4 regions of the Micromonospora sp. WMMD1274 genome follow, and region 2 is predicted to be linked to each of the others. Evidence: riboswitches for the same ligand, from Rfam matches in the RefSeq annotation. Region 2 holds a riboswitch; each other region holds the start of a gene.
The links. Region 2 has a riboswitch for cyclic di-AMP ahead of ACN27D_RS05340 (coiled-coil domain-containing protein). Riboswitches for the same ligand answer to the same signal wherever they lie in the genome.
Positions count from the first base shown of each region.

Region 1 (7,071 bases), 4.2 Mb from region 2:
CGGTCAGCTCCGGGCGGGTCTTCTCCAGCTGGAACGTGTCGCCGTGCAGGAACATCGACGGGCAGCCGATCTGCTCCACGGCGGAGAAGCCCAGCGCGTTGAGGTAGCTCTCGGTCACCTCGCCGCGGACGCCGATGCTGTGCGACCGGTCCAGGACGGCCTTGCAGAACGCGCGGACCGGCTCGTCGATCGGCCGCAGGTACTCGCGGTCGCCGTCGACGTTCGTCTGCACGCCGACGCCGAGCACCACCACCGGGATCTTCAGCCGCTCGATCAGCCGGGTCAGCGGCGTGAGGCGGTGCACGAAGCTGCGGCGGAACGCGTTGGCGAGCGGTACGACGAAGACGTCGTGCCGTTCGTTGATCTCGTCGGCGAGCCGCGGGTCGGCCGGGGTGCGGGTCGGTGTGATCTCGGCCGTGGAGGTGGCGAGCAGCTTGTACGCGGCGTGGCTGAAGACCAGGTTGCCGCTGTTGTCCCCGATCCAGTTGCCGGCGAACGTCTCCTCGGGCGTGAGGACGTCGAACGGGCCCTTGCGGGCGCGGAGCAGGATCCGCTGGTGCATCCGGTTCGCTCACCTTCCGTACGGCACGGCGTGCGGGCGGGGCCGGGTGGGTGCCCGCGCGTGCAGGAACGGAAATCCTATCCGCCGCCGGTGTGGAGCCGAGCGGGCGGCGGCTCGCCGGGAACGTCCCGGTTCCCCGGGGTAGGGTGCCCGGAATGACCAGCGCGCCGACCGTCACCCGTGCCCCACGACTGCCGTCGCTGACCGGATTGCGGTGGGTCGCCGCGCTGCTGGTCTTCGCCTTCCACGCCGGCACCATGGGGATCGTCGCCGAGCCGCGCCTGAAGCCCCTGGTGGACAAGGCGTTCAGCCTGGGCCTGTCCGGCGTCGAGTTCTTCTTCATCCTCAGCGGGTTCGTGCTGGTCTGGTCGTACCGGGACGGGGAGCGCGCGTGGACGTTCCTGCGCCGCCGGTTCGCCAAGATCTACCCGAACCACGTGGTGACGTTCGTCGCCGCGCTGGCGATCGCGGCCTGGTTCGCCGATCCGGTCGTGCCGTGGGCCGCGATCGCCAACTTCTTCCTGGTCCAGGCGTGGATCCCGCTGGGCGGCTACTTCTACAGCGTCAACAACGTGAGCTGGTCGCTCTCCTGTGAGCTGGCCTTCTACCTGTGCCTGCCGCTCGTGGTGCCGTGGCTGCGCCGGGCCCGTACCGGCGTGCTGCGCACCGTGCTGGTCGCGGCGCCGCTGCTCATCCTGGCGCTGTGGCCCGGCCAGCACCTTGTCCCGGAGGAGCAGCGGTGGTGGTTCACCCAGATCTTCCCGGTGACCCGGTCGCTGGAGTTCTGGATGGGGGTGGCCGCCGCCGAGCTGATGCGCCGGCACCGCTGGCGCGGACCGAACCTCGCGGTCGCCACCGGGCTGTTCGTCACCACCTGGGTGGTGGCCGCGCTGTGGATCCCGGCCGAGTTCTGGGCGGCACTGCTCGCGGTCGCGTACTTGCTGGTCATCGCCGCCGCGGCGGACGCCGACGTGCGGGGCCGGCCCACCCCCTGGCGGTCCCGCGCGATGGTCTGGCTCGGTGAGGTCTCGTTCGCCTTCTACCTGGTCCACGTGCTGGTCATGGTCACCGTGCTGCGGCTGACCGGGCACTGGGGGACCGGGCTGCCCGGCTGGCGCGGCCCGGTCGCGGTGCTCGGCTTCCTCGTGGTCACGCTCGCGCTGGCCGCCGCGTTGCACCGCTGGGTGGAACTGCCGATGATGCGCCTGCTCGGCCCGTCCCGCCGGGCCCGCGCGGCGTCGCGCGCACCGGCCGTGCCGGCTCCGCGCGGGTCCGCCGAGGACGCCGCCACCCCGGCCGCCGACAGGGGCGCGACGTCCGTCGCCGGTCGGGCCGAGGGCATCGAGTACGCCGGGCGGCGTCGCCCGGACTGACACGCGCAGTCGTCTGCCGGCCGGTCCGCGACACGCCGTGCGCCGGTGCGTTCGTGGGGGATCGGCGGTAATTTGTACCCGTGCTTCCGATCGCGCTCACCTGCCCCGTGTGGTGGGTGGCGCGCTGGACCGCCCGGATGCTCGCCAGTCTCGCCGTGGTGGTCGCCTGTTCGTTCGGCGCCGCCACGCTGCCGGCCGGTGTCGCCGCTGCCGCCCCGGCTCCGGCGGTCGCCGCCTCGGCGTACACGGTCACGGGCGCCTCGACCGCCGCGCGGCCGGAGGCCGACCGCGTGGCCGAGCGGCCGGCCTCGCCCGCCGGTGTCCCGGCGCCCGCTCGCCGGGCGACGGTCCCGGCCGTCGCGGAGCCGGTCCCGGCCGGACGGGCCGCCGCGCCGGCCGGCCCACGGGCCCCGCCCGCCCGCTGATCCGCCCACGGGCCCCGCCCGTTCCCGCACCCACCGAACGTCATTCCCGCACCCGCCTCCCGGTGGCCCGCCCGCCCCGGCCGGCCGTGCGGCCCTCCCGCCAGGTCCTTCCCGTGAGGTGCCGACCATGTCGCAGACCGCTCTGTACCACTTCCTCACCTCCGTGCCCGAGGCCGCGGCCATCTGGTCCTTCCTGCTGCTGCTCGCGCTGGGCCTGCTCGCCGCGCTCGTCGCCCGGCCCGAACGCGAGCCCGCGCCGGACGCCGTCCCCGAACCGGCCGACGCCGACGCCGCCCGCCGCGACGACCTGATCCGGTACGCCGAGGAGGTGGCGGTGGCCGCCGCCGGGGCCGCCCAGACGGCCCGCCGCCGCCGTGAGCGGTGGCTGGCCGCGCAGGACGAGGCGGAACTGGCCTGGACCGCGTACGACGAGGCGGACGCCGCCGCCCGCCGCCTGGCCGGCGCCGCCGCGCTGGCCGCGCCGCGTACACCGCGAACCCCGGCCGAGTACGCGGCCCGGGAGCGCTGGCTGCACCACGCCGCCATGACGGCGCACTGGCGGGGCGACCTGACCGCCCGTCAGCTCGCCGACGTGCTGGCGGGTCGCAACGGGTGGGATCCGCGCCGGCACCCGGCCGAGCAGGAGATCGTGCTGGCGCGCACGGTCCGGGACGGTCGCCGGGCCGGATGGGAGAGCGCCGCCGAGCGGGAGCGGTCGGCGTGGCGGGACGCGGAACTGGCGGCCGAGGCCGCCCGGACGCTCGCCGCCGAGGCGTACGCCGCCACCGTGGCGCTGCGGCCCGCCCCGGCGTACCGGAGCGCGACAGCAAGCGCCCAGCCGGTGCCCGCGACGGTCCGCAACGCCCGGTGGCGCCCGGCCCGGGTCGGCTGAGACGACCGTCTCGACCGAATCGTTACCCGCAACGTGGTGAGCCCGGTCACCCGGGCCGCCGAAACGGGCGTCCGGCGCGGAACAGGTCATCGAGTCGCGCAATTGCCGGGCCGGTGCTGGCCATCTGTCCGCTTTCCGCCGCCGGGTGCCGTCGAAACTGCTTGTCCCATTGAGCGAAGTCAGTAACCGGGTGTTCCGAAATCCGTTACCGCGGATCACGTTTACGCAGGTGGGAGCGCTTGGCATGGGACATACCCACCGGTAGTGTCGGCGCGTCCGATGCGGTAATCGATTGCCGACGGCGACGCCGCACCGACCCGCCTAATCGTGTTCCACGAACCGGGGACCCATGAGCACCATCGGGGTGAATCCGCGAGCCACGGCCCGCGGTAGGGCGTACTTCCCGCCCGAATCCGTCAGCTAACCCGGTCGGCGGCCACGGAAGGAGTACCCCTCTTGCCCACCCCTCGATCGTCCCCCCGCCTCCACGGCACCGCGGTGCCCGCGCTCGCCTGACGCGCGACCGGCAACCGCCCCCTGGGCGCCCGGCATCACGGGCGTTCCCGATCCCCCGGCCATCCGGCCCCGCCAGCACGTGTGAGTTCCTCCGCGTGCCGGGCCGGCGTGCGCCGCTCACGCCCCGTGGAGGATTTCGTGAAGCACCACCTGAAGCGTCAGCTGCGACGGATCGTCACCGAGCGCCCGTACCAGATCATCGCCGGATCGGCCGCCGCGCTCGTGCTGGCCGCCGGCGCCGGCACCGTCGCCACCGCCGGTGACGACGCCCCGGTCCAGGAGAACACCGCGGCGGTCGCCGATCTCGGCGCCGCCCGTCTCGGCGAGCAGCCCGCCAGCCGCGGCGAGGCCCGCATCGCCGTCCCGCCGGCGTCGCCCAGCGCCTCCGCCGCGCCCAGCGCGTCGCCGAGCGCCTCCCCGTCGAAGAAGGCCACAGCCGACCCGGACACCACGCCCAAGGCCAAGCCGAAGCCGCCGTCGAGCAAGTCGCTCGACTACGACTACCAGGCGCAGATCAACTACTTCTACTGCGGTCCGGCCGCCGTGCGCAACGCGCTCAGCGCCGCCGGCATCGAACGCAGCCAGGACGCGCTCGCCGGCCCGCTCGGCACCACCGAGATGGGCACCAACTCGGCCGAGGACACCACCCGGGTGCTCAACCAGCAGGTCAAGGGCAACCCGTACCGGACCCGCATGATCCCCGGCACCGCCACCCCGGCCCAGATGGACCGGCTCCAGGCCGACGTGGTCGAGGCGATCAGCAACGGCCGCGCGGTCGTCGCGAACGTGGCCGGCACCGCCACCGACACCAACGGCGGCTGGCACTCGTTCCCGGGCGGCCACTACGTCGCGGTGGTCGGCTACAAGAACGACGGCCGGACGGTACGGATCGCCGACTCGGCCGACCCGTCGCTGCCGTCGTACTGGGTCACCACGATCGACCTGGCGAACTGGGTCTCCACCCGCGGCTACTCCGCCTGAGCAGTCCCACAGCCCGAAGGCCGGCACCCCCACCCCGGGGGTGCCGGCCTTCCCCGTCCCACCCCGCCCGGCCCCGCTGATCTTGCAGTTGCGGCCCCGTCACAACGGGCAAGCCGGGCGTCCCGTGGGCCGAAACCGCAAGATCGACGGGATGGCGGGCGACGAGGCTGGCCGGGGTTCGGTCTCGCGTGTGCGGGGCGGGCGGTGGCAGACTGCGCCAATGGGCGATGCGACGGGGAAGCGGCACCTGATTCTCCTGCACGGCATGGGTGCCACCGGCGAGGTGTGGCTGCCCTGGGCGCCGCTGCTGGAGCGCCGCTGGCCCGGCCGCTGGCTCGCCCCCGACCTGGCGGGACACGGCTGGTCGCCGCCGCTGCACGGCTACTCGTTCGAGGCCCTGGCCCAGCGCGTCGTCGACGGGCTCGGCCCGGTCCGGCTCGGCTCCACCGACCGGCTGGTGCTGCTCGGGCACTCGCTCGGCGGGGTGGTGGCGCTGGCGCTCGCGGCCCGGCAGCGAGGGCTTCCGGTCGACGCGATGGTCGGGCTCGGCATCAAGGCGGTCTGGTCCCCGGCCGAACTGGCCAAGTCGGCGGAGCTGGCCGCCCGGCCGGTCACCTGGTTCGCCACCCGTGACGAGGCGGCCCGCCGCTACCTGCGGGTCTCCGGGCTCGCCGGGCTGTTCGCACCGGACCATCCGGTGGTGGAGGCGGGGCTGCGCCGGGTGGACGGTCGCTGGCGGCTCGCGATGGACCCGGCCGCGTTCGCCGTCGGGGAACCCCGGCTGCCGTCCCTGCTGGCCGCCACCGGTGTGCCGGTGCTGCTGGCCCGTGGCGAGCTGGACCCGATGGTGACCGACGCGCAGCTCAAGGAGCTGGGCGCGCCCGTGGCGACGCTGCCCGGGCTGGGCCACAACGCGCACGTCGAGGACCCGGAGGCGGTGCTCGCCCTGCTCGACCCGTACCTCTGAGCGGGCCTACACCCCGGCGCGCGGCGCCGGGACCGCCCAGTCGGGTTCCAGTTCGCGGCGGGCGGCGGTGAGGAACGCCTCGGCGTACCCGTCGGCGGGGAAGTCGCCCAGGTAGCGGGTCCGGGCCGCCCAGCGCTGCGCCGCCTTCGGGTCGGCGTCGAGCAGGTCGGTGAGCACCTCGTCCACGTTGGACATGTCACGCCGCAGCACGTAGCCGGACGCCGCCAGCGGGAACCGCTCGACGAAGTGCTCGCCGTCGGCGCCGGTGTCGGTGACCGCGTACGGCTTGCCGGAGTAGAGCCAGTCGGAGATCACCCCGGAGACGTCGGAGACCAGCGCGTCGGCGCGGTTGACGCACTCGGTGAGCGTCAGCTCGCGGCTCGCGGCGGCGCCGAACAGGTGCGGCCGGCCGGTCTTCGCCCGGTCGGCGGCGAGCAGTTCGGTGAGGCGGGCGAGCTGGCGGGCCGAGGCCGGGTTCTTGTCGGTGTAGGGGTGGGCGCGCAGGATCACCGCGGCGCCCCTGTCGATCAGCCGGCGGATCAACGTCTCGGCCACCGGCAGCGAGCAGTAGTTGGCGTCGGCGTGGTGCCCGGTCCAGGTCGGGGTGTAGAGGACGGTGGGGTGCGCCGACGGAGTGACCGGCTCCCGGCGTACCTCGATGGCCTCGACCTGGGGGCGGCCGACCACGACGAACTTGTCGGCGGGGATCTCCACGCCGGCGCGGGCGTACCTGTCGATCGCGGCCTGCCCGGCCACGAAGATCTTGTCGAAGATGGCCGAGACCGGGTTGGCGCTGGGGGCCTTGTCGCTGTCGCCGTGGTGCAGCTGCACGTGGGTGAGCTGGTTGAACCGGATCACGTGGGCGTTCTTCGCGCCGTGGTTGACGTAGAACGCCACCCGCAGGCTCGGCACCAGCGCCTCGTCGAGCGCCTTCAGCGTGGGGCAGAGGACGACCGGGGCGCGGGTGGCGGCGGCCACCGCGGGCAGGAGCTCCGGTTCGCGCAGCACCACCACGAACGGGCGGCCGATTCGCTCCAGGTACGGCAGCCACATGGTGACCTGGTACTCGGAGCCGGGCGGGGCGGAGAAGTGCAGCACGAACTCGGGCTGGTGGCGGCGCAGCGCGCGGCCGACCGGGCCACCTCCGGCGGGCGGGCGGAACCGGCGCCGGGCCAGGTCCAGCGCGACCGCCCCGCAGCCGGCGCCGACCAGCAGCGCGGCGACGAGCGCCGTCCAGGCGGGCAGCGCCAGGGCGGCGGCGAGCGCCACCACGGCGAGCAGCACCAGCAGCGCGTCGCCGAGCCGGGCGGCGACGACCGGTGTCCACGTGCGGACCGGAAGGTTCGCCGCCCGGA
Region 1 is NZ_JBMHMG010000001.1:5,477,947-5,485,017, forward strand. Features, by position in the region: gene ACN27D_RS26000 (polysaccharide pyruvyl transferase family protein) at 1-562, opposite strand, end outside; gene ACN27D_RS26005 (acyltransferase family protein) at 718-1,935, shown strand; gene ACN27D_RS26010 (hypothetical protein) at 2,016-2,360, shown strand; gene ACN27D_RS26015 (hypothetical protein) at 2,488-3,252, shown strand; cyclic di-AMP (ydaO/yuaA leader) riboswitch at 3,561-3,702, shown strand; gene ACN27D_RS26020 (C39 family peptidase) at 3,907-4,749, shown strand; gene ACN27D_RS26025 (alpha/beta fold hydrolase) at 4,970-5,716, shown strand; gene ACN27D_RS26030 (CDP-glycerol glycerophosphotransferase family protein) at 5,723-7,071, opposite strand, start outside.
Region 1: another riboswitch for cyclic di-AMP. It lies ahead of ACN27D_RS26020 (C39 family peptidase); the one in region 2 lies ahead of ACN27D_RS05340 (coiled-coil domain-containing protein).

Region 2 (7,071 bases):
ACGCGCACGTGGTGGTGGACGAGTCGCAGGACGTCTCGCCGATGCAGTGGCGGATGGTCGGCCGGCGGGGGCGGCTGGCGTCCTGGACCGTGGTCGGCGACCCGGCGCAGACCGCCTGGACCGGCGACCCGCAGGAGCTGGACCGGGCCCGTGACCAGGCGCTGGGCCGGCGCAAGCGGCACCGCTACGAGCTGACCACCAACTACCGCAACTCGGCGGAGATCTTCGCGGTGGCGGCGGCGGAGATCCGCCGCCTCTACCCGGACCTGCCGCTGCCCGCCGCGGTCCGGTCCACGGGTGTGGCGCCGGTCGAGCGCACGGTGCCCGCCGCCGACCTGCCGGCGGCCACCGTCGAGGCGGCCGAGGCGCTGCTCGCGCAGGTGGAGGGCACCGTCGGCGTGATCACGCCGGTGCCGCGCCGGGACGAGGTGGCGGGCTGGCTGGGCGGGCTCGGCGCGGGCCGCCTCCAGGTCGTCACCAGCCTTCAGGCCAAGGGCATGGAGTACGACGGCGTGGTGCTGGTGGCGCCGGGTGAGATCCGGGCCGATCCCGGCTCGGGCGTCCGCACGCTCTACGTGGCGCTGTCCCGGGCGACCCAGCGCCTCACCACGCTCGACCCGGTGGGGTGACCGGCCCCGCCGCCACCCACAGTTCACTTGCATACATAGCGATGTGAACATACATTGGGCCGGGCCGGTACGCGGCAGGGAGGGTGTTGGCGTGGGCGCAGGTCATGACCACAGCGGTGCGGTGGCCAACGCGGCACACCGCCACCGGGGCCGCCTCTGGGCCGCGTTCGCGCTGCTCGCCGCCCTGATGGTGGTCGAGGCGGTGGCCGCCTTCACCACCGGCTCGCTGGCGCTGCTCTCCGACGCCGGGCACATGTTCACCGACGTGCTCGGCATCGGCATGGCCCTCGCGGCGATCACCGCCACCCGCCGGGCCGGCACCGACCCGCAGCGCACGTTCGGGCTCTACCGGCTGGAGGTGCTCGCCGCCCTCGCCAACGCCGTGCTGCTCGGCGCCGTCGCCATCTACGTCCTGGTCGAGGCGGTACGCCGCTTCGGCGAGCCGCCGGAGGTGCTGGCCGGCCCGATGCTGGTGGTGGCGGTGCTCGGCCTGCTCGCCAACATCGTCGCGTTCGCGCTGCTGCGCGCCGGGGCGAAGGAGAGCATCAACCTGCGCGGGGCGTACCTGGAGGTGCTCGGCGACCTGCTCGGCTCGCTCGGCGTGATCGCCGCCGCCCTGGTCATCGCGGTGACCGACTGGTGGTGGGCGGACCCGCTGGTCGCCGTCGGGATCGGCCTGTTCATCCTGCCGCGCACCTGGCGGCTCGGCCGGGCCGCGCTGCGCATCCTGGTGCAGGCCGCGCCGGAACACCTCCAGGTGACCGCCGTGCACGACCGGCTGGCCGCCGTACCCGGCGTGGCCGAGGTGCACGACCTGCACGTCTGGACGCTCACCTCGGGCATGGAGGTGGCCTCGGCGCACCTGACCACCGACCCGGGCGTGGACCCGGCCGGCGTGCTGGCCGCCGCGCGGGCCGCCCTGCACGAGGACTTCTCCATCGATCACGCCACGTTGCAGGTCGAACCCGGAGCGTCGGCCGGAGTGTGCGGACAGACCGAGTGGTGATTAGGACACACTTAAATCACTGTGGCTAATGTAGTCTTATGCCGGTTTTGCCCCGCCTAGTGGCACTGCTCCACGGAGCCGTGCCCGGGCAGCGCCGGTAGTCTCGGTCGCGGCCGCACCCGCGGGCGCCACCGGCCCCGGTGGGGCGGCCGTCGCCTAATCGTCCGCAGGGACGAGCCGGGGAACCACGTACGTGGGGTGCATCCGCGTCAGCGGTAGGGATCTTCCGTCCCGAACCCGTCAGCTAACCCGGTCGGCGCTGACGGAAGGACGTGTGAATGCCCCCAGTGGCACCTGTACGACGGACGGCCGCCCGGTTGGCGGCCCTGCTCGTCGCGACGCTGACCCTCGGCGTCGCGACCGTTCCGGCCTCCCCCGCCTCGGCGGCGCCCGCGACCGGCCTGCTCGCCGCCGCGCCCGGCGACGACGAGGGCGGCACGCCCGAACTGCGCGCCCAGCTCGACGCGGCCAGCAAGGGCTGGCTGGAGGCGAAGGCCGCGCTCAACCGGTCGGTGAACCGGCAGAAGCAACTCAACGAACAACTCAAGACGGTCGGCGCCGAACTGGCCGTCCGGGACGCCAAGGTCGGCGAGATCGCCGCCGTGGCGTACCGCAACGGCCGCCTGGGCACCGCCGGGGCGCTGCTCGGCAGCAGCAGCCCGGAGGGCTTCATGGACCGGGCCGCCGCGCTGGAGCAGGTCGCCGCGCACGAGGACCGTACGCTGCGCGACCTGATCGCGACCCGGGACGAGGCCACCCGCACCCGCACCGAGCTCGACGGCGAGATCCGCGAGCAGCGCAAGCAGGTGGCGGTGATGGGCAAGCGCAAGGAGCAGGCCGAGCGTGCCCTCGAGGTGGCGAACGACCGGGCCTCGCGCAGCAGCAGCGGCGGTGGCAGCGTCCAGGGCACCTCCAGCAAGAACGCGAAGCCCGCGCCGCGCAACTCGGACGGCTCCTGGCCGTCGGAGTCGTGCAGCGTCAACGACCCGACCCCGGCGAACGGCTGCATCACCCCACGCACGCTGCACGCGCTGCAACAGGCCAAGGCGGCGGGCTTCACCCGGTACGTCTCCTGCCACCGGCCCAGCGGCTCGGGTGAGCACCCGAAGGGGCGCGCCTGCGACTTCGCCGCGCAGAAGAGCGGCTTCGGCGGCGTGGCCACCGGCGGCGACCGGACGTACGGCAACAACCTGGCCGCGTACTTCGTGCGCAACGCCGACCCGCTCGCCGTGCTCTACGTGATCTGGTTCAAGCAGATCTGGCTGCCCAGCAGCGGGTGGAAGTCGTACAGCGGCGGCAACGGCGACCCGTCCAGCGACCACACCAACCACGTGCACCTGTCGGTGTACTGAGCGCGCCCTGGAGGGCGGCCGGATCAGGCCGGCCGGCCCTCCAGGGTCGCTCCGAGACGCGCCGCCAGGCCCAGGTGAGCCGCCCGGGCCTGGCGGAACGCGTACCCGAACAGCGGTGCCGGTGCGGTGAGCGTGATCTCCACGTCGATGCGTACCGTGCCGTCGGGCTCGTCGCGCAGGCGGGTGTGGTTGCGTACCGTCGTGGCGGGCTGCTGCCGCGCCACGGTGACCACCTCGTCCTCGCCGGCGATCAACACGTCCGCCTGGTACGTGACCGGGAAGTGCAGCGGGCCGAGTTGCAGCCGGTCGGTGATCGCGTAGCTGGCCAGCGCGCCCGGCCGGGCCGGCAGCTTCCGGACCCGGACGATCAGCGGATGCAGCTCGCCCTGGCGACTCAGGTCACCCAGTAGCGCCACCGCCTCGGCCCGGGTGCACCGGGCCTGCACGGTGTAGCTGAAGCTGTCGCTGCTCTGCAAGCGGGCCCCCTCGCCGTCGTGCGTCGCGACGATCGTCCCGTACCGACGCCGGACTGGCAACGGGTAGAAGGTCCCCTGGCAGCAGGGGGTGTGAACGGCGCTCAGGCGCCGGGCAGCACCTCGGGGGTGTCGTCGGCGAACCACGGCTCGGGCGCGCCGAACAGGCCGAGCAGGCCGGTCACCCAGAGCTGCCGGTGCACGAACCGGCTCGGCTCGGTGACCACCAGCTTGACGCCGCTGACCTCGCAGGTCTGGAAGCCCGCGACCATGGCGCTGATGCCGACCGAGTCGATGAACGTGACGAGCCGCATGTTCAGCTCGATCCGCGAGGGGCGGCCCTTCGCGAGCACTTCGGCGATCGCTTCCCGCACCTCGTACGCGGTGTCGACGTCGATCTCCCCACGGGGCGCGATCTGGACGACACCACCCGGCCGCACCGACTTCACGATCGACAGGCTCACGCGAGCACCTCCACTCGCCCATGACGGGCGCCTCATCAGTACGCGGGCCGCGACCGAGCGTATTCCTCCGACGGCCCGGTCGCCACCCCCCGGGATGAGCAATTCGCGAACTGGGCACACCTGGGCGTACCCAATCCGGACCTCCGGGTTCCAGTTTCCCCTTCAAGGTGGGCCGCGGCCAACCCTGCGGCCGGGCGGGCCCGGCCGATCCGCCGACCAGGGTAGCGGGCGCACGCACGTCCCGTGGGCACCGGTCCCGGCGCGTTCGGGTGGTTCGTCCCGTTCGCTGCCCGGGCCGCCCGTGACCCGGGCATGGTTTGCCGGGCGTGCCGGTGGGGCACTGCCCGAGACAGTGAACCCGCCGGATGGACACCGGAGTCCGAAGTGGCCGCCGGCCTTCGGCACCCGAGGAGGTAGAACGATGTTCGGATCCAACCTGCTGGACCGCCGGGGCAAGGCCGAGCGGGTCGCCGACCAGGCGTGGCAGCACCTGCTCTCCGCCGTCGGTTCCGCCGGTGACAGCGTGCGCGACGCCACCCATACCGCCCGCCGCAGCTCCTCCGGCCTGGCCGACGACGCCACCGACCTGGTCGGCTCCGCCGCCGAGGAGGCACGCCGCCGGGCCGGTCTCGCGTTCGACGCGCTCGCCGGCCGCCGGCCCGCGCTGCCCTGGACGCTGCTGATCGCGGCGGCGCTCGCCGGCGCGGCGATCGGCTGGGCCGCCGGGACCGCGGCGCGCGCCGCCGGCAGCCGGGACCGCGCCGCGGACGAGATCGAGTTCGTGGACGTGGACCGGCCGAACTCCCCGGCCGGCCTGGACGGCTGACCCGCCGAGTACGACGCGACGACGGCCGCTCCCGGGGCTCCCGGGAGCGGCCGTCGTGCTGCCTCACCCGGACCGGGCGAGGGCGGCTCACCCGGGACACGCGCAGGATCGCGGGTGCGGGACCACGTGCCCGCGCCGCGATCGACGGGAGGGAGAGCCGGATGGCCACCGACACGGTCACGCGTACCGACCGGGACATCCAGACCGCCGTGCTCGACGAGCTGACCTGGGAGCCGCGGGTCGGCCCGGACGAGATCGGGGTGACCGTCACCGAGGGCGTGGTGACGCTCACCGGCCGGGTGGACAGCTACGCCAAGAAGTGGGCCGCCGAGCGGGCCGCGCACCGGGTCACCCGGGTCCGCGCGGTCGCCAACGACCTCGCCGTCCGGATCGACACCGCGGCCGGACGGGAGGACCCGGAGATCGCCGTCGCGGCCGTACGGGCGCTGGAGTGGGACGCGTTCGTGCCGATCGAGGCGTTGCAGGTGACGGTGGCCGACGGCTGGGTCACGCTGCACGGCGAGGTCGAGTGGGAGTACCAGCGGCGGGCCGCCGAACGGTCGGTCGCCCGGCTCACCGGCGTACGCGGGGTGAGCAACGGCATCGCCGTGCGCCCGGCGGTGCACGCCGACGGCCGCGACCTGGCCGAGCGGATCGTGGACGCGCTGGCCCGCAACCGCGCCACCGAGACCGAGGAGGTCGACGTGCGGGTGCACGGCGACACGGTGCTGCTGGACGGGCAGGTCCACTCGGCCGGCGAGCGCGAGGAGATCGAGCGGGTGGTGTGGAACGCCCCCGGCATCCGGGAGGTGCACAACCACCTCGTCGTGCGCTGACCGGAACCACCCCGCCCGGGTGAGCCCGCCTCACCCGGGTCGCGGCCATGGTGGGAGGCATGAGTGATCCGAACGGGCTGATCACACCCGGGCAGGCCGCGCCCGGGTTCACGCTGCCGGCGGCGCCGGACGGGCGCGAGGTGGGCCCCGGGCAGTTCCGGGGCCGTCCCGTGGTGCTCGCCTTCTACCCGGCGGACTGGTCACCGGTCTGCGGCGAGCAGATGACCCTGTACCAGGCCGCCCTGCCCGAACTGGAGCGGTACGACGCGGTGCTGCTGGGCATCTCGGTGGACAGCGTCGACTCGCACCGGGCCTTCGCCGAGAGCCGGGGCATCCGGTTCCCGCTGCTCGCCGACTTCGAGCCCAAGGGTGAGGTGTCGCGCCGGTACGGCGCGTACGCGCCGAACGGGCAGTCGGACCGGGCACTCGTGGTGGTCGGCCCGGACGGCCGGGTGGCCTGGAGCCACCTGTCCCCGCCCGAGGTGAACCCGGGCGTGGACGGGATCCTCGACGCGCTCGAGAGCCTGGACTCGGATCGGCGGGTGAGTGCCGGATGACCACGCCCCTTCAGGTCACCACCGCACGACTGCGGATCCCGGTGACCGAACGCGACCATGTCCGCGGGCCGGTGGACGCGCCGGTCACGATCGTCGAGTACGGCGACTTCCAGTGCCGGTTCTGCGGCGCCGCGTACCCGAACCTGACCGAGGTGCTGCGCCAGCGGGCCGACACGGTGCGGCTGGCGTACCGGCACTTCCCGATCACCAACGTCCACCCGTACGCGGAGAGCGCCGCGGAGACCGCCGAGGCCGCCGCCGCCCGGGGCCGGTTCTGGGAGATGTACGACTGGCTCTACCAGCACCAGGACCAGCTCGACCCGGTGCACCTGTCGCTGGGCGTCGAGCAGATCGGCCTGTCGCCGGAGGAGATCGCCGGGGAGGTCGGCCGGCAGGAGTACGCCGACCGGGTCCGGCAGGACTTCGTCGGCGGCATCCGCAGCGGCGTCAACGCCACCCCGACGTTGTTCGTCAACGACGTCCGCCACGACGGCGGCTACGACCTGGCCGAACTGCTGGCCGTGGTGGACGCCGCCACCGACGACGGCTGACGGTCAGATCAATCGCAGCTCGCGCGCCCGCCGGACGGCGTCCCGCCGGCGGGTCGCGTCGAGCTTGCGGTAGATGTTGCGCACGTGCGTCTTCACCGTGTTGACCGACAGTGACAGCTCGGCGGCGATCTCCACGTTGGACAGGATGCTCTGCAGGTAGCGCAGGATGGTCAGCTCCCGCTCGGTGAGCGGCTCGTCGAGCGTCCGGGCCGGACCGTCGGCCGACGCGGCCGCCGGTTGCGCGTCCACGCCCCGGACCAGCTCGCTCACCGTCGCCCAGTAGGCGGTGCCGGAGTCCAGCCGCGCGGCGAGCAGGTCCCGTACGCCGGGATCGGCCCGGGTGAAGACGCGCCGGAAGCCGTCCGGTTCGGCCAGTG
Region 2 is NZ_JBMHMG010000001.1:1,253,996-1,261,066, forward strand. Features, by position in the region: gene ACN27D_RS05330 (HelD family protein) at 1-629, shown strand, start outside; gene ACN27D_RS05335 (cation diffusion facilitator family transporter) at 721-1,635, shown strand; cyclic di-AMP (ydaO/yuaA leader) riboswitch at 1,779-1,909, shown strand; gene ACN27D_RS05340 (coiled-coil domain-containing protein) at 1,914-2,987, shown strand; gene ACN27D_RS05345 (SRPBCC family protein) at 3,011-3,523, opposite strand; gene ACN27D_RS05350 (STAS domain-containing protein) at 3,565-3,924, opposite strand; gene ACN27D_RS05355 (hypothetical protein) at 4,346-4,750, shown strand; gene ACN27D_RS05360 (BON domain-containing protein) at 4,912-5,586, shown strand; gene ACN27D_RS05365 (redoxin domain-containing protein) at 5,646-6,143, shown strand; gene ACN27D_RS05370 (DsbA family protein) at 6,140-6,694, shown strand; gene ACN27D_RS05375 (LuxR C-terminal-related transcriptional regulator) at 6,698-7,071, opposite strand, start outside.

Region 3 (7,071 bases), 1.8 Mb from region 2:
CCCGTAGTCCACCGCCTCGTTGAACACATCATTCATCGACTTCATCAGCAGCGACCACCCACCCCGGGGCCTGCTCGACGCGATTCCACACGGCTAGGTTAGGCGCCCGATGACACCAGCCACCGACACCAACCACTACAAGCTCGGCAGGGCACGCCTAGCGAGAAAGACGGCAAGAAGCCGCGGCCATCGGCCCGTGCAGGCTGGTGACCCCTGGAACATCGAAGGCCCTGACCGGGACTGCCGTCCTGATCAAGGCCTTCACGCTGGAGCGGGTGACGGGAATCGAACCCGCACTGTCAGCTTGGGAATCGGGTTGATCTACACGGTGGGTAGTTGCAGCATCAGGGAGATCGCTACCGAACGTTGATCGTCGGGCAGCTCACGTGTGCCTGTCGCCCCGCTGTGTCGGGCACGGATCGGACACGAGCCTGAGCCCAGACGAGGAGGCGCGTCGGTGGCGTAGCTGCCAGCAGGGACGGGTGAGGACATTTGCTCTTGGAAATCGACGGCCCCGAGGTCCGAACCGAAGCCGACCTTCACCTGCTCCTGGCCCGTGCTCTCGACTTCGGGCCGCACTACGGTGCGAATCTGGATGCTCTGTGGGACCGACTGAGCAGGGATGTTCCCCGCCCGGTCGCCGTCGTCTGGACTGACTGGCAGGTCAGCGAGAGGAATCTCGGAGCGGAGCGATTCAAAAGGATCTGCGGCCTCCTGCGAGCCGTGGAAGCCGAGGACCGAGAGGCTGGCCGTGAGGAGCGTTTCACGTTCGAGCTGCGATGACCTCTTCGTCCCGAAGGAATGATCACGAAGGTTTAGCCACGACTCGCGTAAGCACATCGCCTGCGTAGGAATCCCCTGCGATCCGCCGTTGTCCGCGAGAGTCCACACCGGTCGTCACCCAATTAGTCACCCACCTGCGCGTAGGCGTCGGCTACATCGGCTGATCATGGCCCGAATGGGCCACGCCTCCACGCGCGCCGCGTTGATCTACCAGCACACCGCCAAGGAGCGACGAGCACATCGCGAGTGGGCTCAGCGAGCAGATCAGAAGGGCCGCGATCGGGCACGTACCGGGCACGGCCAGCGCAAGAGGCGGTAGGAACGACCGAGGCCCCAGCCAGGAAACCTGTCCTGAGCTGGGGCCTTCGCGGTGGAGCGGGTGACGGGAATCGAACCCGCACTGTCAGCTTGGGAAGCTGATGTTCTGCCATTGAACTACACCCGCAAGCGGCACCACTCTACCTGAAGACCCCCACCCTCGTGCATCCAGGTGCCCGCGCCACTTCGGCGAGGTGGCGGCATCGGCGGGCGGTTGACCCCGCCACCTCCCCGAGCTGGAGTGGATCAAGCACTCAAGCGAGGCCGGCCGGCGCGAAGTTGCACGTCGGCAACATATGGGCGTTCTCAAATCTGTCGATGGGATGTAACGTCTGCCCCACGTTTCCGAACCGGCGTGACACACCCCCTGGCACGCCGTCAGAAAGAGGTGGGCCCATGGGACTCCGTCCCAACCTGCTGACCCGGCGTACCGCCGGTGTCGCGACGTCGACCCTCGCGCTGCTGCTCAGCACCGCCGCCGTCGGCGTCGTCCCCGCTGCTTCGGCCTTCTCGGCCGCCCCGGCCGGCGTCTGCGCCGAGCCGGCCGACGCCCACGCCGACGAGCACGCGAACGCGCGCGTCGCGAAGGGTGGCAACGCCAAGCTGGACCCCAACCACCTGACCGCCAAGCAGGTCCGTGACCGTGAGGCCGACCTCGCCGCGGCGCAGCGCGAGCGGGCCAACTTCCGGACCGGCGCCGTCGCGCCGCTGGCCACCGTGACCATCCCGGTCGTCGTGCACGTCATCCAGGAGAACAGCACCCGGGCCGGCGGCAACATCACCGACTCGATGATCAACCAGCAGATCACCGTGCTGAACCAGTCGTACGCGGGCTCGACCGGCGGCGCCGCCACCGCGTTCGGGTTCCAGCTCACGAAGATCAACCGGGTGACCAACCCGTCGTGGTACCCGATCGTGCAGGGCTCCTCCGCCGAGCGCTCGATGAAGACCTCGCTGCGTGAGGGCGGCAAGAACACGCTGAACATCTACCTCGGCGAGCTGAGCGACAGCCTGCTGGGCTGGGCCACGTTCCCGAAGCGGACGCTGGACAAGATGGACGGCGTGGTCGTGCTCAACGAGTCGCTGCCCGGCGGCACCGCGACCAACTACAACCAGGGTGACACCGGCACCCACGAGGTCGGCCACTGGCTGAACCTCTACCACACCTTCCAGGGCGGCTGCTCCGGCTCGGGCGACAGCGTCTCCGACACCCCGGCCGAGGCGTCGCCGGCGTACCAGTGCCCGACCGGGCGGGACACCTGCTCGACCGCGGGCAAGGACCCGATCACCAACTTCATGGACTACACGTACGACTCCTGCATGTACCAGTTCACCGCCGGCCAGGCGAGCCGCATGCTCACCGCGTGGAACGCCTACCGCGCGGCCTGACCCTCGCACCACGTACCGGTGCCGGCCCTGTCCTCGGACGGGGCCGGCACCGTTTCGTTCCGGGTCGGGTCAGGCGGCCGGGCGGCGGGTGTCGAAGCCGTGCCGGCCGCGCCGGGCCTCCGCGCCCACCGGCTCCCGCCGGGCCGGTTCGGCTCCGCGCGGGTCGAGCCAGACCCGCACCTGCGGCGGGGCGGCGCCGGGCTGGGCCACCGGGTCGCGCCGGGTCAGCATCGCCGCCTCGACCGTGAACTCGAACAGTCGCCAGTCGCCCTGCGGCGACGCGCGGGCGATCCGGGCCAGCCGGGCCACGGTGGCCGGGTCGGTCACCGGCCGGGCGCGGCCCGCGACGTACGCCTCGTCGTCGCTCTCCTCCGGCGGGAACGAGTGCAGCGCGTAGCGGCCGTCGCGTTCGAGGTCGCGGCGCTTCGGCGAGTCGATGACGAAGCACCAGAGGCCGTCGTCGGTGATCACCGGGGAGACGGGATGGACCCGGGGGCCGCCGTCGGCGCGGACCGTGGCGAGGTAGCCGAAGCCCGGCCCGTACTGCTGCATCAGGAGGCGGAGCTCGTCGGCGAGGCGGGGCTCGTCGGCGGCGAATTCGGACCAGGAAGCCATGTGGACACTCTATCGAACACGTGTACGAAGATGTAGTGCGACACGCTGGTCACCCGTACCGGTCGCTATGGTGTTCCGATGCTGCTCTCCGACCGCGACCTGGTCTCCGAGATCAAGGCCGGCACGCTCGCGCTGGAGCCCTTCGAGCCCACGCTGGTGCAGCCGTCGAGCATCGACGTACGCCTGGACCGGCTGTTCCGGGTCTTCAACAACCACCTCTACACGCACATCGACCCGTCGATCCAGCAGGACGACCTGACCTCGATGGTGGAGGTGCCGGAGGGGCAGCCGTTCGTGCTGCACCCGGGCGAGTTCGTGCTCGCGTCCACGCTTGAGGTGATCTCGCTGGGTGACCAGCTCGCGGGCCGGCTGGAGGGCAAGTCGAGCCTGGGGCGGCTGGGGTTGCTGACCCACTCGACGGCCGGCTTCATCGACCCGGGGTTCTCCGGCCACGTCACGCTGGAGCTGTCGAACGTGGCGAATCTGCCGATCACGCTCTGGCCGGGCATGAAGATCGGCCAGCTCTGCATCTTCCGGCTCTCCTCGCCGGCCGAGCACCCGTACGGCTCGGCCGTCTACGGTTCGCGTTACCAGGGGCAGCGCGGCCCGACGCCGAGCCGGTCCTGGCAGAGCTGGCGGACCTGGCCGACCCGCTGACGCCGCGCTTGGGGCGCCGCGCCTGGGGCCCCGCCGTCACCGGCGGAGCCCCGGAGCACGACCTCAGCCGGGACGGCCGTAGCTGTTGATGTCGCCGTCGTCGACCCGCTTCATGGTGATGGGCTTGCCGGACTGGGAGGCGTGCACCACCCAGCCGTCGCCCACGTACATCGCCACGTGGTGCAGGTCGCTGTAGTAGAAGACGAGGTCACCGGCGCGCAGTTCGGCCCGGCTGATCCGCTTCGTCACGCCGTGCTGCTGGCGTGCGCTGTGCGGCAGTGAGACGCCGCCCTTGGCCCAGGCCGCCATGGTGAGGCCCGAGCAGTCGAAGTGGTCCGGTCCGGCCGCGCCCCAGACGTAGATCTTGCCGATCTGGGCGCAGGCGAACTTGACCGCCGCACCGGCCGGGCCGCCGGGGTAGCCGGCCGGGCACGGCGCCGGGCGCAGCGGGCCGCCGCCACCCTTGCCGTACACCTTGAGCCGCAGCTTCTCCAGCTTGGCGATCTCGGCGTCGATCTGCTTCTTCTTCGCCGCGAGCTGGGCCTCGGTACGCGCCAGGCCGGCGATCATCTCGTCCAGCGGCTTCTTCTTCGCCGCCAGTTCGTCGCGCAGCGCGGCGACGGAGCGCACCTGTTCGTGCTGGCGGTGCGCGAAGCGGTCGAGCAGTTCCAGGCCGTTCACCAGGTCACCGGGCGAACGGCTGCCCAGCAGCGCGTTCACGGTGGAGAGGTTGTCGCCCTTGTAGGCGTCGGCGGCGAGCCCGCCGACCTGGCCGAGTGCGGCGTCCACCCGGGCCTGGAGGGGTGCGATCTGCCGGCCGAGCGCGTCGGCCTGCTTGCGCCGCGCGGCGAGCTGCCCGCGTACGGCGTTGACCTGTTCGATGACCGGTTCGAGCTTGTTCCAGTCGCGGTCGATCTGGGCCTCGATCTCGGCGACCGAGGGTTCGGCGTGTGCCGCCGTGGCGCCGCCGGTCAGGACGACGGCGGTGCCGACCAGTGCGGCGAGGGCGGTGGTGAAGCGGGACCAGCGGGAACGCGGCGCGACGAAGGACCGGTCGGCCGACCGGTTCGACGACGGCCGCGGGGCATGGAGTGCCACCGGGCGTCCGTACTCCTTCTTCCGTACCGCCTACCGGGTTAGCTGACGGATTCGGGCGGGAAGGGAGCCGCCCTACCGCATCGCTGCGGATTCACCCCAGGTACCTGGTTCCCCGGCTCGCCCGGAGGCGACTCGGCGGTGTCGGACCGTCACCGACCGGGTTGGACGGTGAGACGTGCGGCCGACGATTCACCAGAGTAGGGACCACCGTTATCGATCCGCAACTTCCAGCGCCGTGACACTCCGTACGCGATCCGGTGCCGCACCCGCGCGGAGGTGAAATTTTCTTTCAAGGCTGATTACCCACTGGAAAGGTATTGACCCTCACGGGTGTGCGGAGTGAGGGTGGAAACGCAGTGACCCCCATCCCTGTCCAGGAGGTTCGATGCACCTCTCCGCCCCGCCGTCGGGCAGACGGATACTGCTCGCCGCCGCAGTGGCGACAGCCACCGCGCTGGCGACGACCGGCCCGGTGACCGCCGCGCCGGACACGCCCGCGCCCGCGAGCGACCGGCAACAACAATACGCCGCCGCCGCGGCCGAGTACGGCGTGCCGCAGAACGTGCTGCTCGGCGTCTCCTATCTGGAGTCCCGCTGGGACACGCACACCGGGCAGCCCAGCACCAGCGGCGGCTACGGCCCGATGCACCTGACCGACGCCACGCACATCCTCGCCATGCCGGGCAGCGCCCACGTCGACGAGGACGAGGACCCGCGCGGCGACGACGCCCGCCCGCTCAAGCTCGACCCGGCCACGGCCGCCGCGCCGCAGCGGGAGACCCCGCTGCCGCCCGCCTCGCTCCAGACGCTCGACGCGGCCGCCGCGCTGACCGGGCTCGACGCGGGGACGCTGCGGACCGACCCGGCCGCGAACATCCGCGGTGGCGCGGCGCTGCTGGCGTCGTACCAGAAGGCCCTGGGTGGGCCGGTCGGTGCCGGCACCGACCCGGCGGCCTGGTACGCGGCGGTGGCCCGGTACTCCGGCGCGGACACCTCCGACGCCGCGGCGGCCTTCGCCGACGAGGTGTACGACCAGCTCGGCCAGGGGGCCAGCCGGACCACCGACGACGGCCAGCGGGTCACGCTCGCCGCCACCGCCGCGAAGCCGGACCGTTCCCGCCTGGCCCGCCTCGGCCTGCGCAACGCCGAGCGGCCGGACGGGCTGGAGTGCCCGGTGCGGCTGGCCTGCGATTGGATCCCCGCGCCGTACGAGCAGCTCAGCGACGACCCGGGCGACTACGGCAACCACGACCTGGGCGACCGGCCGAAGCAGCAGAAGATCGAGTACATCGTCATCCACGACACCGAGGGCTACTTCGGCCCGAGCGTCGACCTGGTGAAGCGGGCCGACTACCTGGGCTGGCACTACACGCTGCGCTCGGTGGACGGCTACATCGCCCAGCACATCAAGACCAAGGACGTGGGCTGGCACGCCGGCAACTGGTACGTCAACGCGAAGTCCATCGGCCTGGAGCACGAAGGCTTCGCCGGTCAGGGCACCTGGTACACCGAGGCGATGTACCGCACCTCCGCCAAGCTGGTGCGTCACCTGGCGCTGAAGCTCGGCATTCCGATGGACCGCCAGCACATCATCGGCCACGACAACGTGCCCGGCATCACCGCCGCCAACGTGGGCGGCATGCACTGGGACCCGGGACCGTACTGGGACTGGTCGCACTACTTCGACCTGATGAAGGCGCCGTTCCGCGGCACCGGCACGCCCCGGACCGGCCTGGTCACCATCGACCCGGACTTCGCCACCAACCGGCCCGCGTTCACCGGCTGCAACCAGCAGCCGCCCGGCGTCCCGACGCCCCGGCCGCCGGCCGAGCCGTGCCCGTCGCGTGGTTCCTCGGCCGTGATCCTGCGGACCGCGCCGAGCCCGGACGCCCCGCTCGTCAACGACCTCGGGCTGCGCCCGGACGGCACGCCGGACACCATGTACATCTCCGACCACGGCGCCCGCGCCTCGGCCGGCCAGACGTACGCCCTCGCCGGCCGCCAGGGCGACTGGACGGCGATCTGGTACCTCGGCCAGAAGGCGTGGTTCCTCAACCCGGCCTCCGCGCCGACGGCCAAGTGGGCCACCGGCTTCGTCGTGACGCCGCGGCCCGGCAAGGCCACCATCCCGGTGTACGGGCGGGCCTATCCGGAGCAGGCCGCCTACCCGGACACCATCCCGTACCAGGCCATCTCGCCGCTGCAGTACAC
Region 3 is NZ_JBMHMG010000001.1:3,034,092-3,041,162, reverse strand. Features, by position in the region: gene ACN27D_RS14035 (hypothetical protein) at 1-45, opposite strand, end outside; gene ACN27D_RS14030 (barstar family protein) at 499-783, shown strand; tRNA gene ACN27D_RS14025 (tRNA-Gly) at 1,155-1,228, opposite strand; gene ACN27D_RS14020 (zinc metalloprotease) at 1,498-2,490, shown strand; gene ACN27D_RS14015 (pyridoxamine 5'-phosphate oxidase family protein) at 2,560-3,105, opposite strand; gene dcd (dCTP deaminase) at 3,184-3,762, shown strand; gene ACN27D_RS14005 (NlpC/P60 family protein) at 3,826-4,860, opposite strand; cyclic di-AMP (ydaO/yuaA leader) riboswitch at 4,874-5,008, opposite strand; gene ACN27D_RS14000 (N-acetylmuramoyl-L-alanine amidase) at 5,246-7,071, shown strand, end outside.
Region 3: another riboswitch for cyclic di-AMP. It lies ahead of ACN27D_RS14005 (NlpC/P60 family protein); the one in region 2 lies ahead of ACN27D_RS05340 (coiled-coil domain-containing protein).

Region 4 (7,071 bases), 5.7 Mb from region 2:
ACTCGATGCCGTCCGCGGCGAGCCGGGCGACGTCGGCCGGGTCGGCCTTCGGGCCGGGGACGGCGGCGGCCATCTCGGTGTCCATGTAGCCCACGTGCAGGCCCGCGACGCGGACGCCCCGGCCGGCCAGCTCGACGCGCAGGGCGTTCGTCATCGACCACTCGGCGGCCTTCGCCGCGCCGTACGCGCCGACGCCGGGGAACGTGAACCAGGACAGCGCCGACAGCACGTTCAGGATCGTGCCGCCGCCGTTGGCCGCGATCCGGGGCGCGAACGCCCGTACCACCGACAGCGTGCCGAGGTAGTGCGTCTCCAGCTCCAGCCGGATCTGCGCGAGGTCGCCGTCGAGCAGGTCGGTGCCGGTGCTCACGCCGGCGTTGTTGACCAGCAGCGTCACGTCACCGGCCCGCTCGGCGGCGGCGGCCACCGACGCCGGGTCGGTGATGTCGAGGCGTACCGGGGTGACGCCGGGCAGGTCCACGGTGTCCGGGTTGCGGGCGCCGGCCCAGACGGTGGCGCCGCGCGCGACGAGTTCGGCGGCCAGGTGCCGGCCGAAGCCGCGGTTGGCGCCGGTGACCAGGGCGGTGCTTCCAGCGATCTTCATGGTCTCGCTCCGAGGTGTGGTGGCGAAGGGAGGTCAGGCGGACAGCAGGCCCGGACCGGGCAGGACGGCCAGCTCGCCGGGCGGTACGTCGTGCCCGGCGTCGCAGCGCAGCCGCGCGTGCACCGGCGCGCCGCACTCGTGGTGGGCAACCCGGACCGCCGGGCCGGCCTCGTCGGCGGCGTACGCGTCGCCCCACTGCCGCAGCGCGACGAGCACCGGGATCAGGTCGCTTCCCTTGGCAGTGAGCACGTACTCGTCGCGGGTGCGCTGCCCGGGCTCGCGGTAGGGACGCCGGTCGAGCAGCCCGTCGGCGACGAGCTGCTTGAGGCGTGCGGCGGCCACCGGCTCGCTGACGCCGACCCGCCGGGCGAAGTCGTCGAAGCGGCGGGTGCCGAACGACGCTTCCCGCAGCAGGAGCAGCGTGGTGCGGTTGCCGACCACCTCGAGCGCCCGGGCGATCGAGCAGTTGGCGGTGGACCAGGAGTCACGCTGGGCGAGGAGGTCCGTCATGGCGTCGACGGTACCTCCTGACTTAGGGAACCAAAAGTCAGCTACCTCACAGCTGGCCGGGGAAGAAACCGTGCCGGGCCAGCGGCTCGACGATCTGGTGCTCCTCGTACGACAGGTGCGACAGCAACGTGTCGGTGAGCAGGTCCACCGCCTCCTGGAGTCCGGTGAAGTCGCCGGGCCGGCGGACCAGCTCCACGAGTGCCCGGTCCACGCTCTCCACCACGCCGTGGATCACCACGTGCTCCTCCTCCAGGCGGTCCAGCACGGCGGCCAGCCCGGCCTCGGATCGGCGCAGGTGCGGGAAGATCGAGGCGTCCTCCAGCCCGTGGTGCTGGGTGACCATCGTGCAGTAGGCCGCGCAGTACGCCCCGAGCGTCCAGTTGTTCTGCCGCATGGTCATCTCGTTCAGCGCGGCCCGCGCCCGGCCCGGCGTGACCGAGCCCTGCTTGACCTGTTCCAGCAGGTCGCGCACCTGGGCCAGCTCCTGCCGCAGGTGGTCGTGCACGTCCACCAGGTGCTGCCCGGCGGCCTGTCCCCGGGCCGGGTAGGTGTGCCCGGCCGGTGGCGGCGGGGCGGTCGGGCGGGTGGACTCGTCCCAGGGGCGGCGCGCGCTCAGGCGTACCCCCGGGTCGGGGGTGGGGGTGACACCCAGCGTGCTCGGGCCGCCGGCGGCGGCCTGCTCCTCGGCGGCCGCGCGGGTGCCGCCGACGGGCGTGGCGCGCTCGGCGGCGACCAGCTCCCGCACGGCGGGCGCGACCTCCTGGCCGAATATCTGGATCGCGCGCGGCTCGTCGCTGCCGAGGATGAACGTGGTGATGCCGTGCTCCAGCGTGAGCCCGGCCAGTTCCTCCACCCACTGGTCCGGCGGCCCGGCCAGGAAACCGGCCGACGAGCGGGCGAACGTGCCGGTCACGTTGAGCATGCGGCGGATCGCGGCCGGGTCGCGCCCGGCGGCCCGGGCGCCCTCGTCGACGAGCGCGTTCAGGGCGGGCAGCTCGTCGGGGCCCTTCGGCAGGTACGACAGCGACGGCAGCCAGCCGTCCGCGGCGCGGCCGACCAGGCGCAGCATGCGCGGCTTGTACGCGCCGACCCAGATGCCCACCGGGTGCGCCGGCGCCGGCCCGCGCTTGGCACCGACCACCCGGTAGTGCTCGCCGTCGACCCGGATCATGCCGCGCCGGTCGGTGTCCCAGACCTCGCGGATCACCCGGATCGCCTCGTCCAGGGCTTCGACGGCGGCGCCGGGGGACAGGCGCCGCCCGCCGGTCGCCTCGATCGCGTCCCAGAACGCGCCCGCGCCGAGCCCCAGCTCGACCCGGCCGCCGGTGAGCAGGTCCAGGCTGGCGATGCTGCGGGCCAGCACCACCGGCTGGCGCAGCGGCAGGTTGAGTACGTTGCCGGCCAGGCGGATGCGCTCGGTGGCGGCGCCCACGTAGGACATCAGCGTCCAGGTGTCCAGGAAGCCCGGCTGGTACGGGTGGTCCTGGAAGGTGACCAGGTCCAGCCCGACCTGCTCGCAGAGCCGGGCGAGCGCCACCACCTGGTCGGGCTGCCCGGCGGCGGGGGTGATGAAGCCGCCGAAGGTCAGCTCGTGTCCGTGATCGGTCATCCGTCCCGCCCTCCCGTGATCTTGCCTGGCCCTGCCACCGTAGCGCCGCCGCCGGTAGCCCGGCCGGGTGAAGAGCATCACAAGAAGTGGACGATCGTCGCAAAACGCTCCTAGCGTCGGTTTCGTTCGCAGACGCGGACACCGCGGGCCGGAAACGCCAAATCCCGCCGCCGTCCCCGGTAACCGAACCTCGCGCGGGAGCGGGGGAACCACACGTTCCACGGTGCATCGTCACCTCGGGGTGAAGCCGCCACCGGCGGCCGGGCTCCTCGGCCCGAACCCGACAGCTCACCTCGTCGGCGTGGAGGAATCCACATGGCAACTGAATACTCAGCCCGAAGCCGCCGTACCGCTCTCGGGGCGGTTCTGGCCGGCGCCGCCGTCGGCGCCGCGACCCTCTTCGGCCCGGCCGCCCCGGCCAGCGCGGGCGTCAACTGGGACGCGGTCGCGCGCTGCGAGTCAGGCGGCAACTGGAAGATCAACACCGGCAACGGCTACTACGGCGGGCTCCAGTTCTCCCGCGCCACCTGGAACGGCTACGGCGGCAAGAAGTACGCCGCCCGCGCCGACCTGGCCAGCCGCTCCGAGCAGATCGCCGTCGCCGAGAAGGTGCTGCGCGGTCAGGGCATCGGCGCGTGGCCGGTCTGCGGCAGGAAGGGCGGCTCGGCGAACGCCGGGTCGGCCGCGGCCGGCGAGCGGGCCACCACGAAGGCCACTCCGCGCAAGGCCGCCCCGGAGCGGCCGGCCCCGCGCAAGGCCGCCCCGGAGCGGCCCGCGACGAAGGCCGCGCCGCAGCCCGCGAGCGGTGCCGGGACGTACGTGGTCCGGCGCGGGGACACGCTGTCGGAGATCGCCGTGGCGCAGCGCGTCGACGGCGGCTGGCGTGCCCTGCACGAGCGCAACCGGGCGGTGGTCGGCGACGACCCGGGCCTGATCTTCCCCGGTCAGCGGCTGCGCCTGCGCTGACAGCGGTCCGGAGAACGCCCGGCCGGTCCGTCCGGCCGGGCGTTCACCCGTCCGCGACACGCCGCGTCGCCGGTGTCCGGCCTGCTCGCGGCGCCGGGGCGCGGCCCGCGACAGCCGGTGACCGCGATTCGTCGGAGCCGGTTGCTAGGGTCACGGTGCTCGGCTAAGACGTGAAGAAAGCGCGGAAATGACCAACGACCCGTTCTCGGCGGCCGCGAGCCTCGACGAGATGCTGACCCGCACGCAGCAGGCGCTCACCGCGATGCGCTCCCGGGCCTCGGCGCACGCCGACGGCGAGCCGGGCGACCTGCTCCGCGCCGAGGGCACGGCCGCCGGCGGGCGGGTTCGCGCGGTCGCCGTCCAGGGTGGCCGGCTGGATTCCGTGACGGTCGACCCGGAGCTGGCCGGCGAGCCCCTCGACGTCCTCTGCGGACACCTCGTCACCGCCGCCAACGCCGCGTTGTCCGAGCTGGACGCCCAGGTCAGCGCGTCGGCGCGGGCCGACGCCGACGCGCTCGCCGCCCGGCTCGGCACCATGGGCGACCAGGCCGAGCTGTTCGGCCGCGCGATGCACGAGGCGGCCGCGCGGATCCACCGCGACCGCGGCACCCCGTCCCGGGCCGGGCGCCCGGCCTGATTCGACGGCCGGCGTGGCGCCGCGACCCCGCGACCCCGCGACGCCCGGCACGGCGAGGCTCTGGCACGACGAGGCGGCCGGTCGCCGGGAGGACGACGACCGGCCGCGCTACGCCACGGTCAGCTCAGGGTGACCGCGGTGTCGTCGACGACGAAGGACGTCTGCAACGAGCTGTCCTCCACGCCGCTGAACGAGATGGTCGCCGTGGTGCCCGCGAGCGACGAGATGTCGAAGGACCGCTGCACGTAGCCGGTGGCCTTGTTCAGGTTGGAGTAGGTGGCCAGCGTGGTGCTGCCCGCCTTGACGGTGAGCTTGTCGTACGCGGTGCTGGTGGTCGACTCCGCGCTGTCGACGTGCAGCCAGAAGCTCAACGTCGCCCGGCATCCGGCCGGGATCGTCACCGACTGGCTGAGCGTGTCGGTGTGCGACGAGCCGTACCCGTCCAGCCACGCCTTGTACGAGCCGCCGTGTGCGGCCTGGCCGCTGTCGGTGGTGATGACGCCGGACGAGGCGCTCCAGCTCACGTTGCCCGACTCGAAGCCCGGGTTGGCGAGCTTGTTGCCGGAGCAGCCGCCCGACGGCGGAGTGGTCGTGGTGCTCGGCGTGGGCGTCGGGGTGCCGCCGGCACAGGTCGGCTCGCCCGACTGGGCCGGTACGCTGACCGCGGTCCACGCCGCCTTCACCGCGTTGAACTCCGTGCAGCCGCTCGGGTAGAGGTTCTTCGCCGCCTGCAACGTCCACACGCGGTACTTCAGGTAGGACGAGGACGACGTCTTCAGCAGCATCGCGTTGTACATGATCTTCATGGCCTTCTGGATGCCCAGGCCGGTCACGCTGCTGCCGTTGCAGGTGGAGCTGGAGGGCTGCCCGTTGGTCGGGCTGCTGCCGTTGGCCAGCAGGTAGAACCAGTGGTTGCCCGGGCCGGCCGCGGCGTGCACCTCGGTCGACGGGATGCTGCTGGAGTAGCAGTTCGGGTCGCCGAGCGCCGACGGGTTGTACATGTTGCGGATCGGGCCGGAGCCGACCAGGTTGATCTTCTCGCCGACCAGGAAGTCCGGCGCGTCGTAGCTGGACGGCTCGTTGGCGAACCACTCGGTGGCCGCGCCGAACGTATCAGCCACGAACTCCTGCGTGCCGCCGCCGGAGATGCCGCCGGGGGTGTTGTCGTCGATGCCGTGGCCGATCTCGTGCGCCACCACGTCCAGCGAGCTGATCCACTGACCGGCGGTGTTCTTGCCGATCTGCACCTGGCTGCCGTCGTAGTAGGCGTTCTGGTCGTTGAGGCCCACTCGGATCGGCCAGTAGCCGCCGTTGCCGTTGGCACCGTTGCGGCCCAGCCACTGGGCGAGCATCTTGTGCTCGGTCTGCGCGGAGAACAGCGCGTCCACGCAGCCGGTCTCCTTGTTGGTGGCGGTACCGTTGCCCCAGACGTCGTCGGAGCCGCTGAACGTGGTGTTGTTCGCCGCGTCCTGGCAGCTCAGGTTCGTGACCGTCGGGTCCTTCATGGTGTACGTCGAGCCCGACTGGGTCGTGTTGAGCGTCAGCGGGCTGGGCCCGTTCCAGGCGCCGGTGCCGGTGCCGCGCACCACGTGCTCCTGCTTGCGCAGGACCGCGCCGGTGCGGGCGTCGACGTCGACGGTGAGCCGGCTGGGGCCGTCCGCGCCGGTGCCGCGTACCGTGGTCTCCCAGGCCAGCGCCGGTGCGGCGCCGAGCGTGTAGACCACGAGCGTGGTGCCCTCGACCGCGTTCACGGTCGTGAGCTGGGCGCGCGCCGTCTTCGCGGCGGCGTCCCGGGTCAGCGCGGGCGTGGTGGCAAGGGCGCCGATGGGCCGCTGCTGCGCGACCGAGGCGTACTTCAGGTTGCCGGCCGCGTCCGTGGCGAGCACGAAGTCGCCGCCGACCACCGGCAGGCCCTTGTAGGTGCGCTCGTAGGGCACGTACTGGGTGCCCTCGGAGGAGATGACCGGCTTCTGGACGAACGCGTCGTCGGAGCCGGCCTGCAGGTAGGCGGGACGGTTCGCGACCAGGGCACGGGCCGAGTCGGCGGCGGTCGCGCGGGCCTGGGCCGGGTCCGGGGCGGCGGGCCCGGGTGGCGCGGCCTGCACGGCCGCGGCGGTGCCGGCAGCGAGGATGCCGGCCGCGGCCGCGCCGGTGAGCGCGGCGAAGCGAGGTGAGAGTTTCACGGGGGTTTGCTCCTGTTCTACAGGCGCGCCGCACGGAGCCCGGTGGGGACGGGCGGCGCGGTGGTGCGAGGCAGGGTGACGGCCGGTCACCGGAGCTGCCGGCGTGGCTCCGGGTCGACAGATCGACCGTCGTGAGTCGCCGGGGGTCGGCGGCTCGCTGGTGCACAATCACACGCCGCCCGAGCCCGGAGCAATGGGTGACCTGGGCAACGGCTGACAGTCGGGCGTGTCGCCGCGCGCGTCGATTCAGGCAACCATGATCTTCAATAGGCCCTGATCAGGGCGAACATCGCCGACTGTGGATGGGCGGGCTTGCAAATTGCGGACGTTGCCGCTGTGTGCGAATGGCGCGCATAGACGCGAGGCCGCCGTGCGCGCGGCCGGGCGGCGGCTCGGCCGCCGCCCGGCCGGGTCAGCGCGGGCCGCGGGTACGCGTCGGCGACACGGTGGGCAGCGGTGGAAGCGACGGCGTCAGCGTCGGCCGCGACGTCGGCCGACCGGTCGGGCCCGGGCTCGGGCTCGACGAGGAAGGGCTCGGGCTCGGCGACTCCGAGGGCGTCGG
Region 4 is NZ_JBMHMG010000001.1:6,948,350-6,955,420, reverse strand. Features, by position in the region: gene ACN27D_RS32900 (SDR family oxidoreductase) at 1-604, opposite strand, end outside; gene ACN27D_RS32895 (winged helix-turn-helix transcriptional regulator) at 638-1,114, opposite strand; gene ACN27D_RS32890 (LLM class flavin-dependent oxidoreductase) at 1,161-2,723, opposite strand; cyclic di-AMP (ydaO/yuaA leader) riboswitch at 2,895-3,040, shown strand; gene ACN27D_RS32885 (transglycosylase family protein) at 3,039-3,689, shown strand; gene ACN27D_RS32880 (YbaB/EbfC family nucleoid-associated protein) at 3,877-4,326, shown strand; gene ACN27D_RS32875 (M4 family metallopeptidase) at 4,446-6,509, opposite strand; gene ACN27D_RS32870 (transglycosylase domain-containing protein) at 6,922-7,071, opposite strand, start outside.
Region 4: another riboswitch for cyclic di-AMP. It lies ahead of ACN27D_RS32885 (transglycosylase family protein); the one in region 2 lies ahead of ACN27D_RS05340 (coiled-coil domain-containing protein).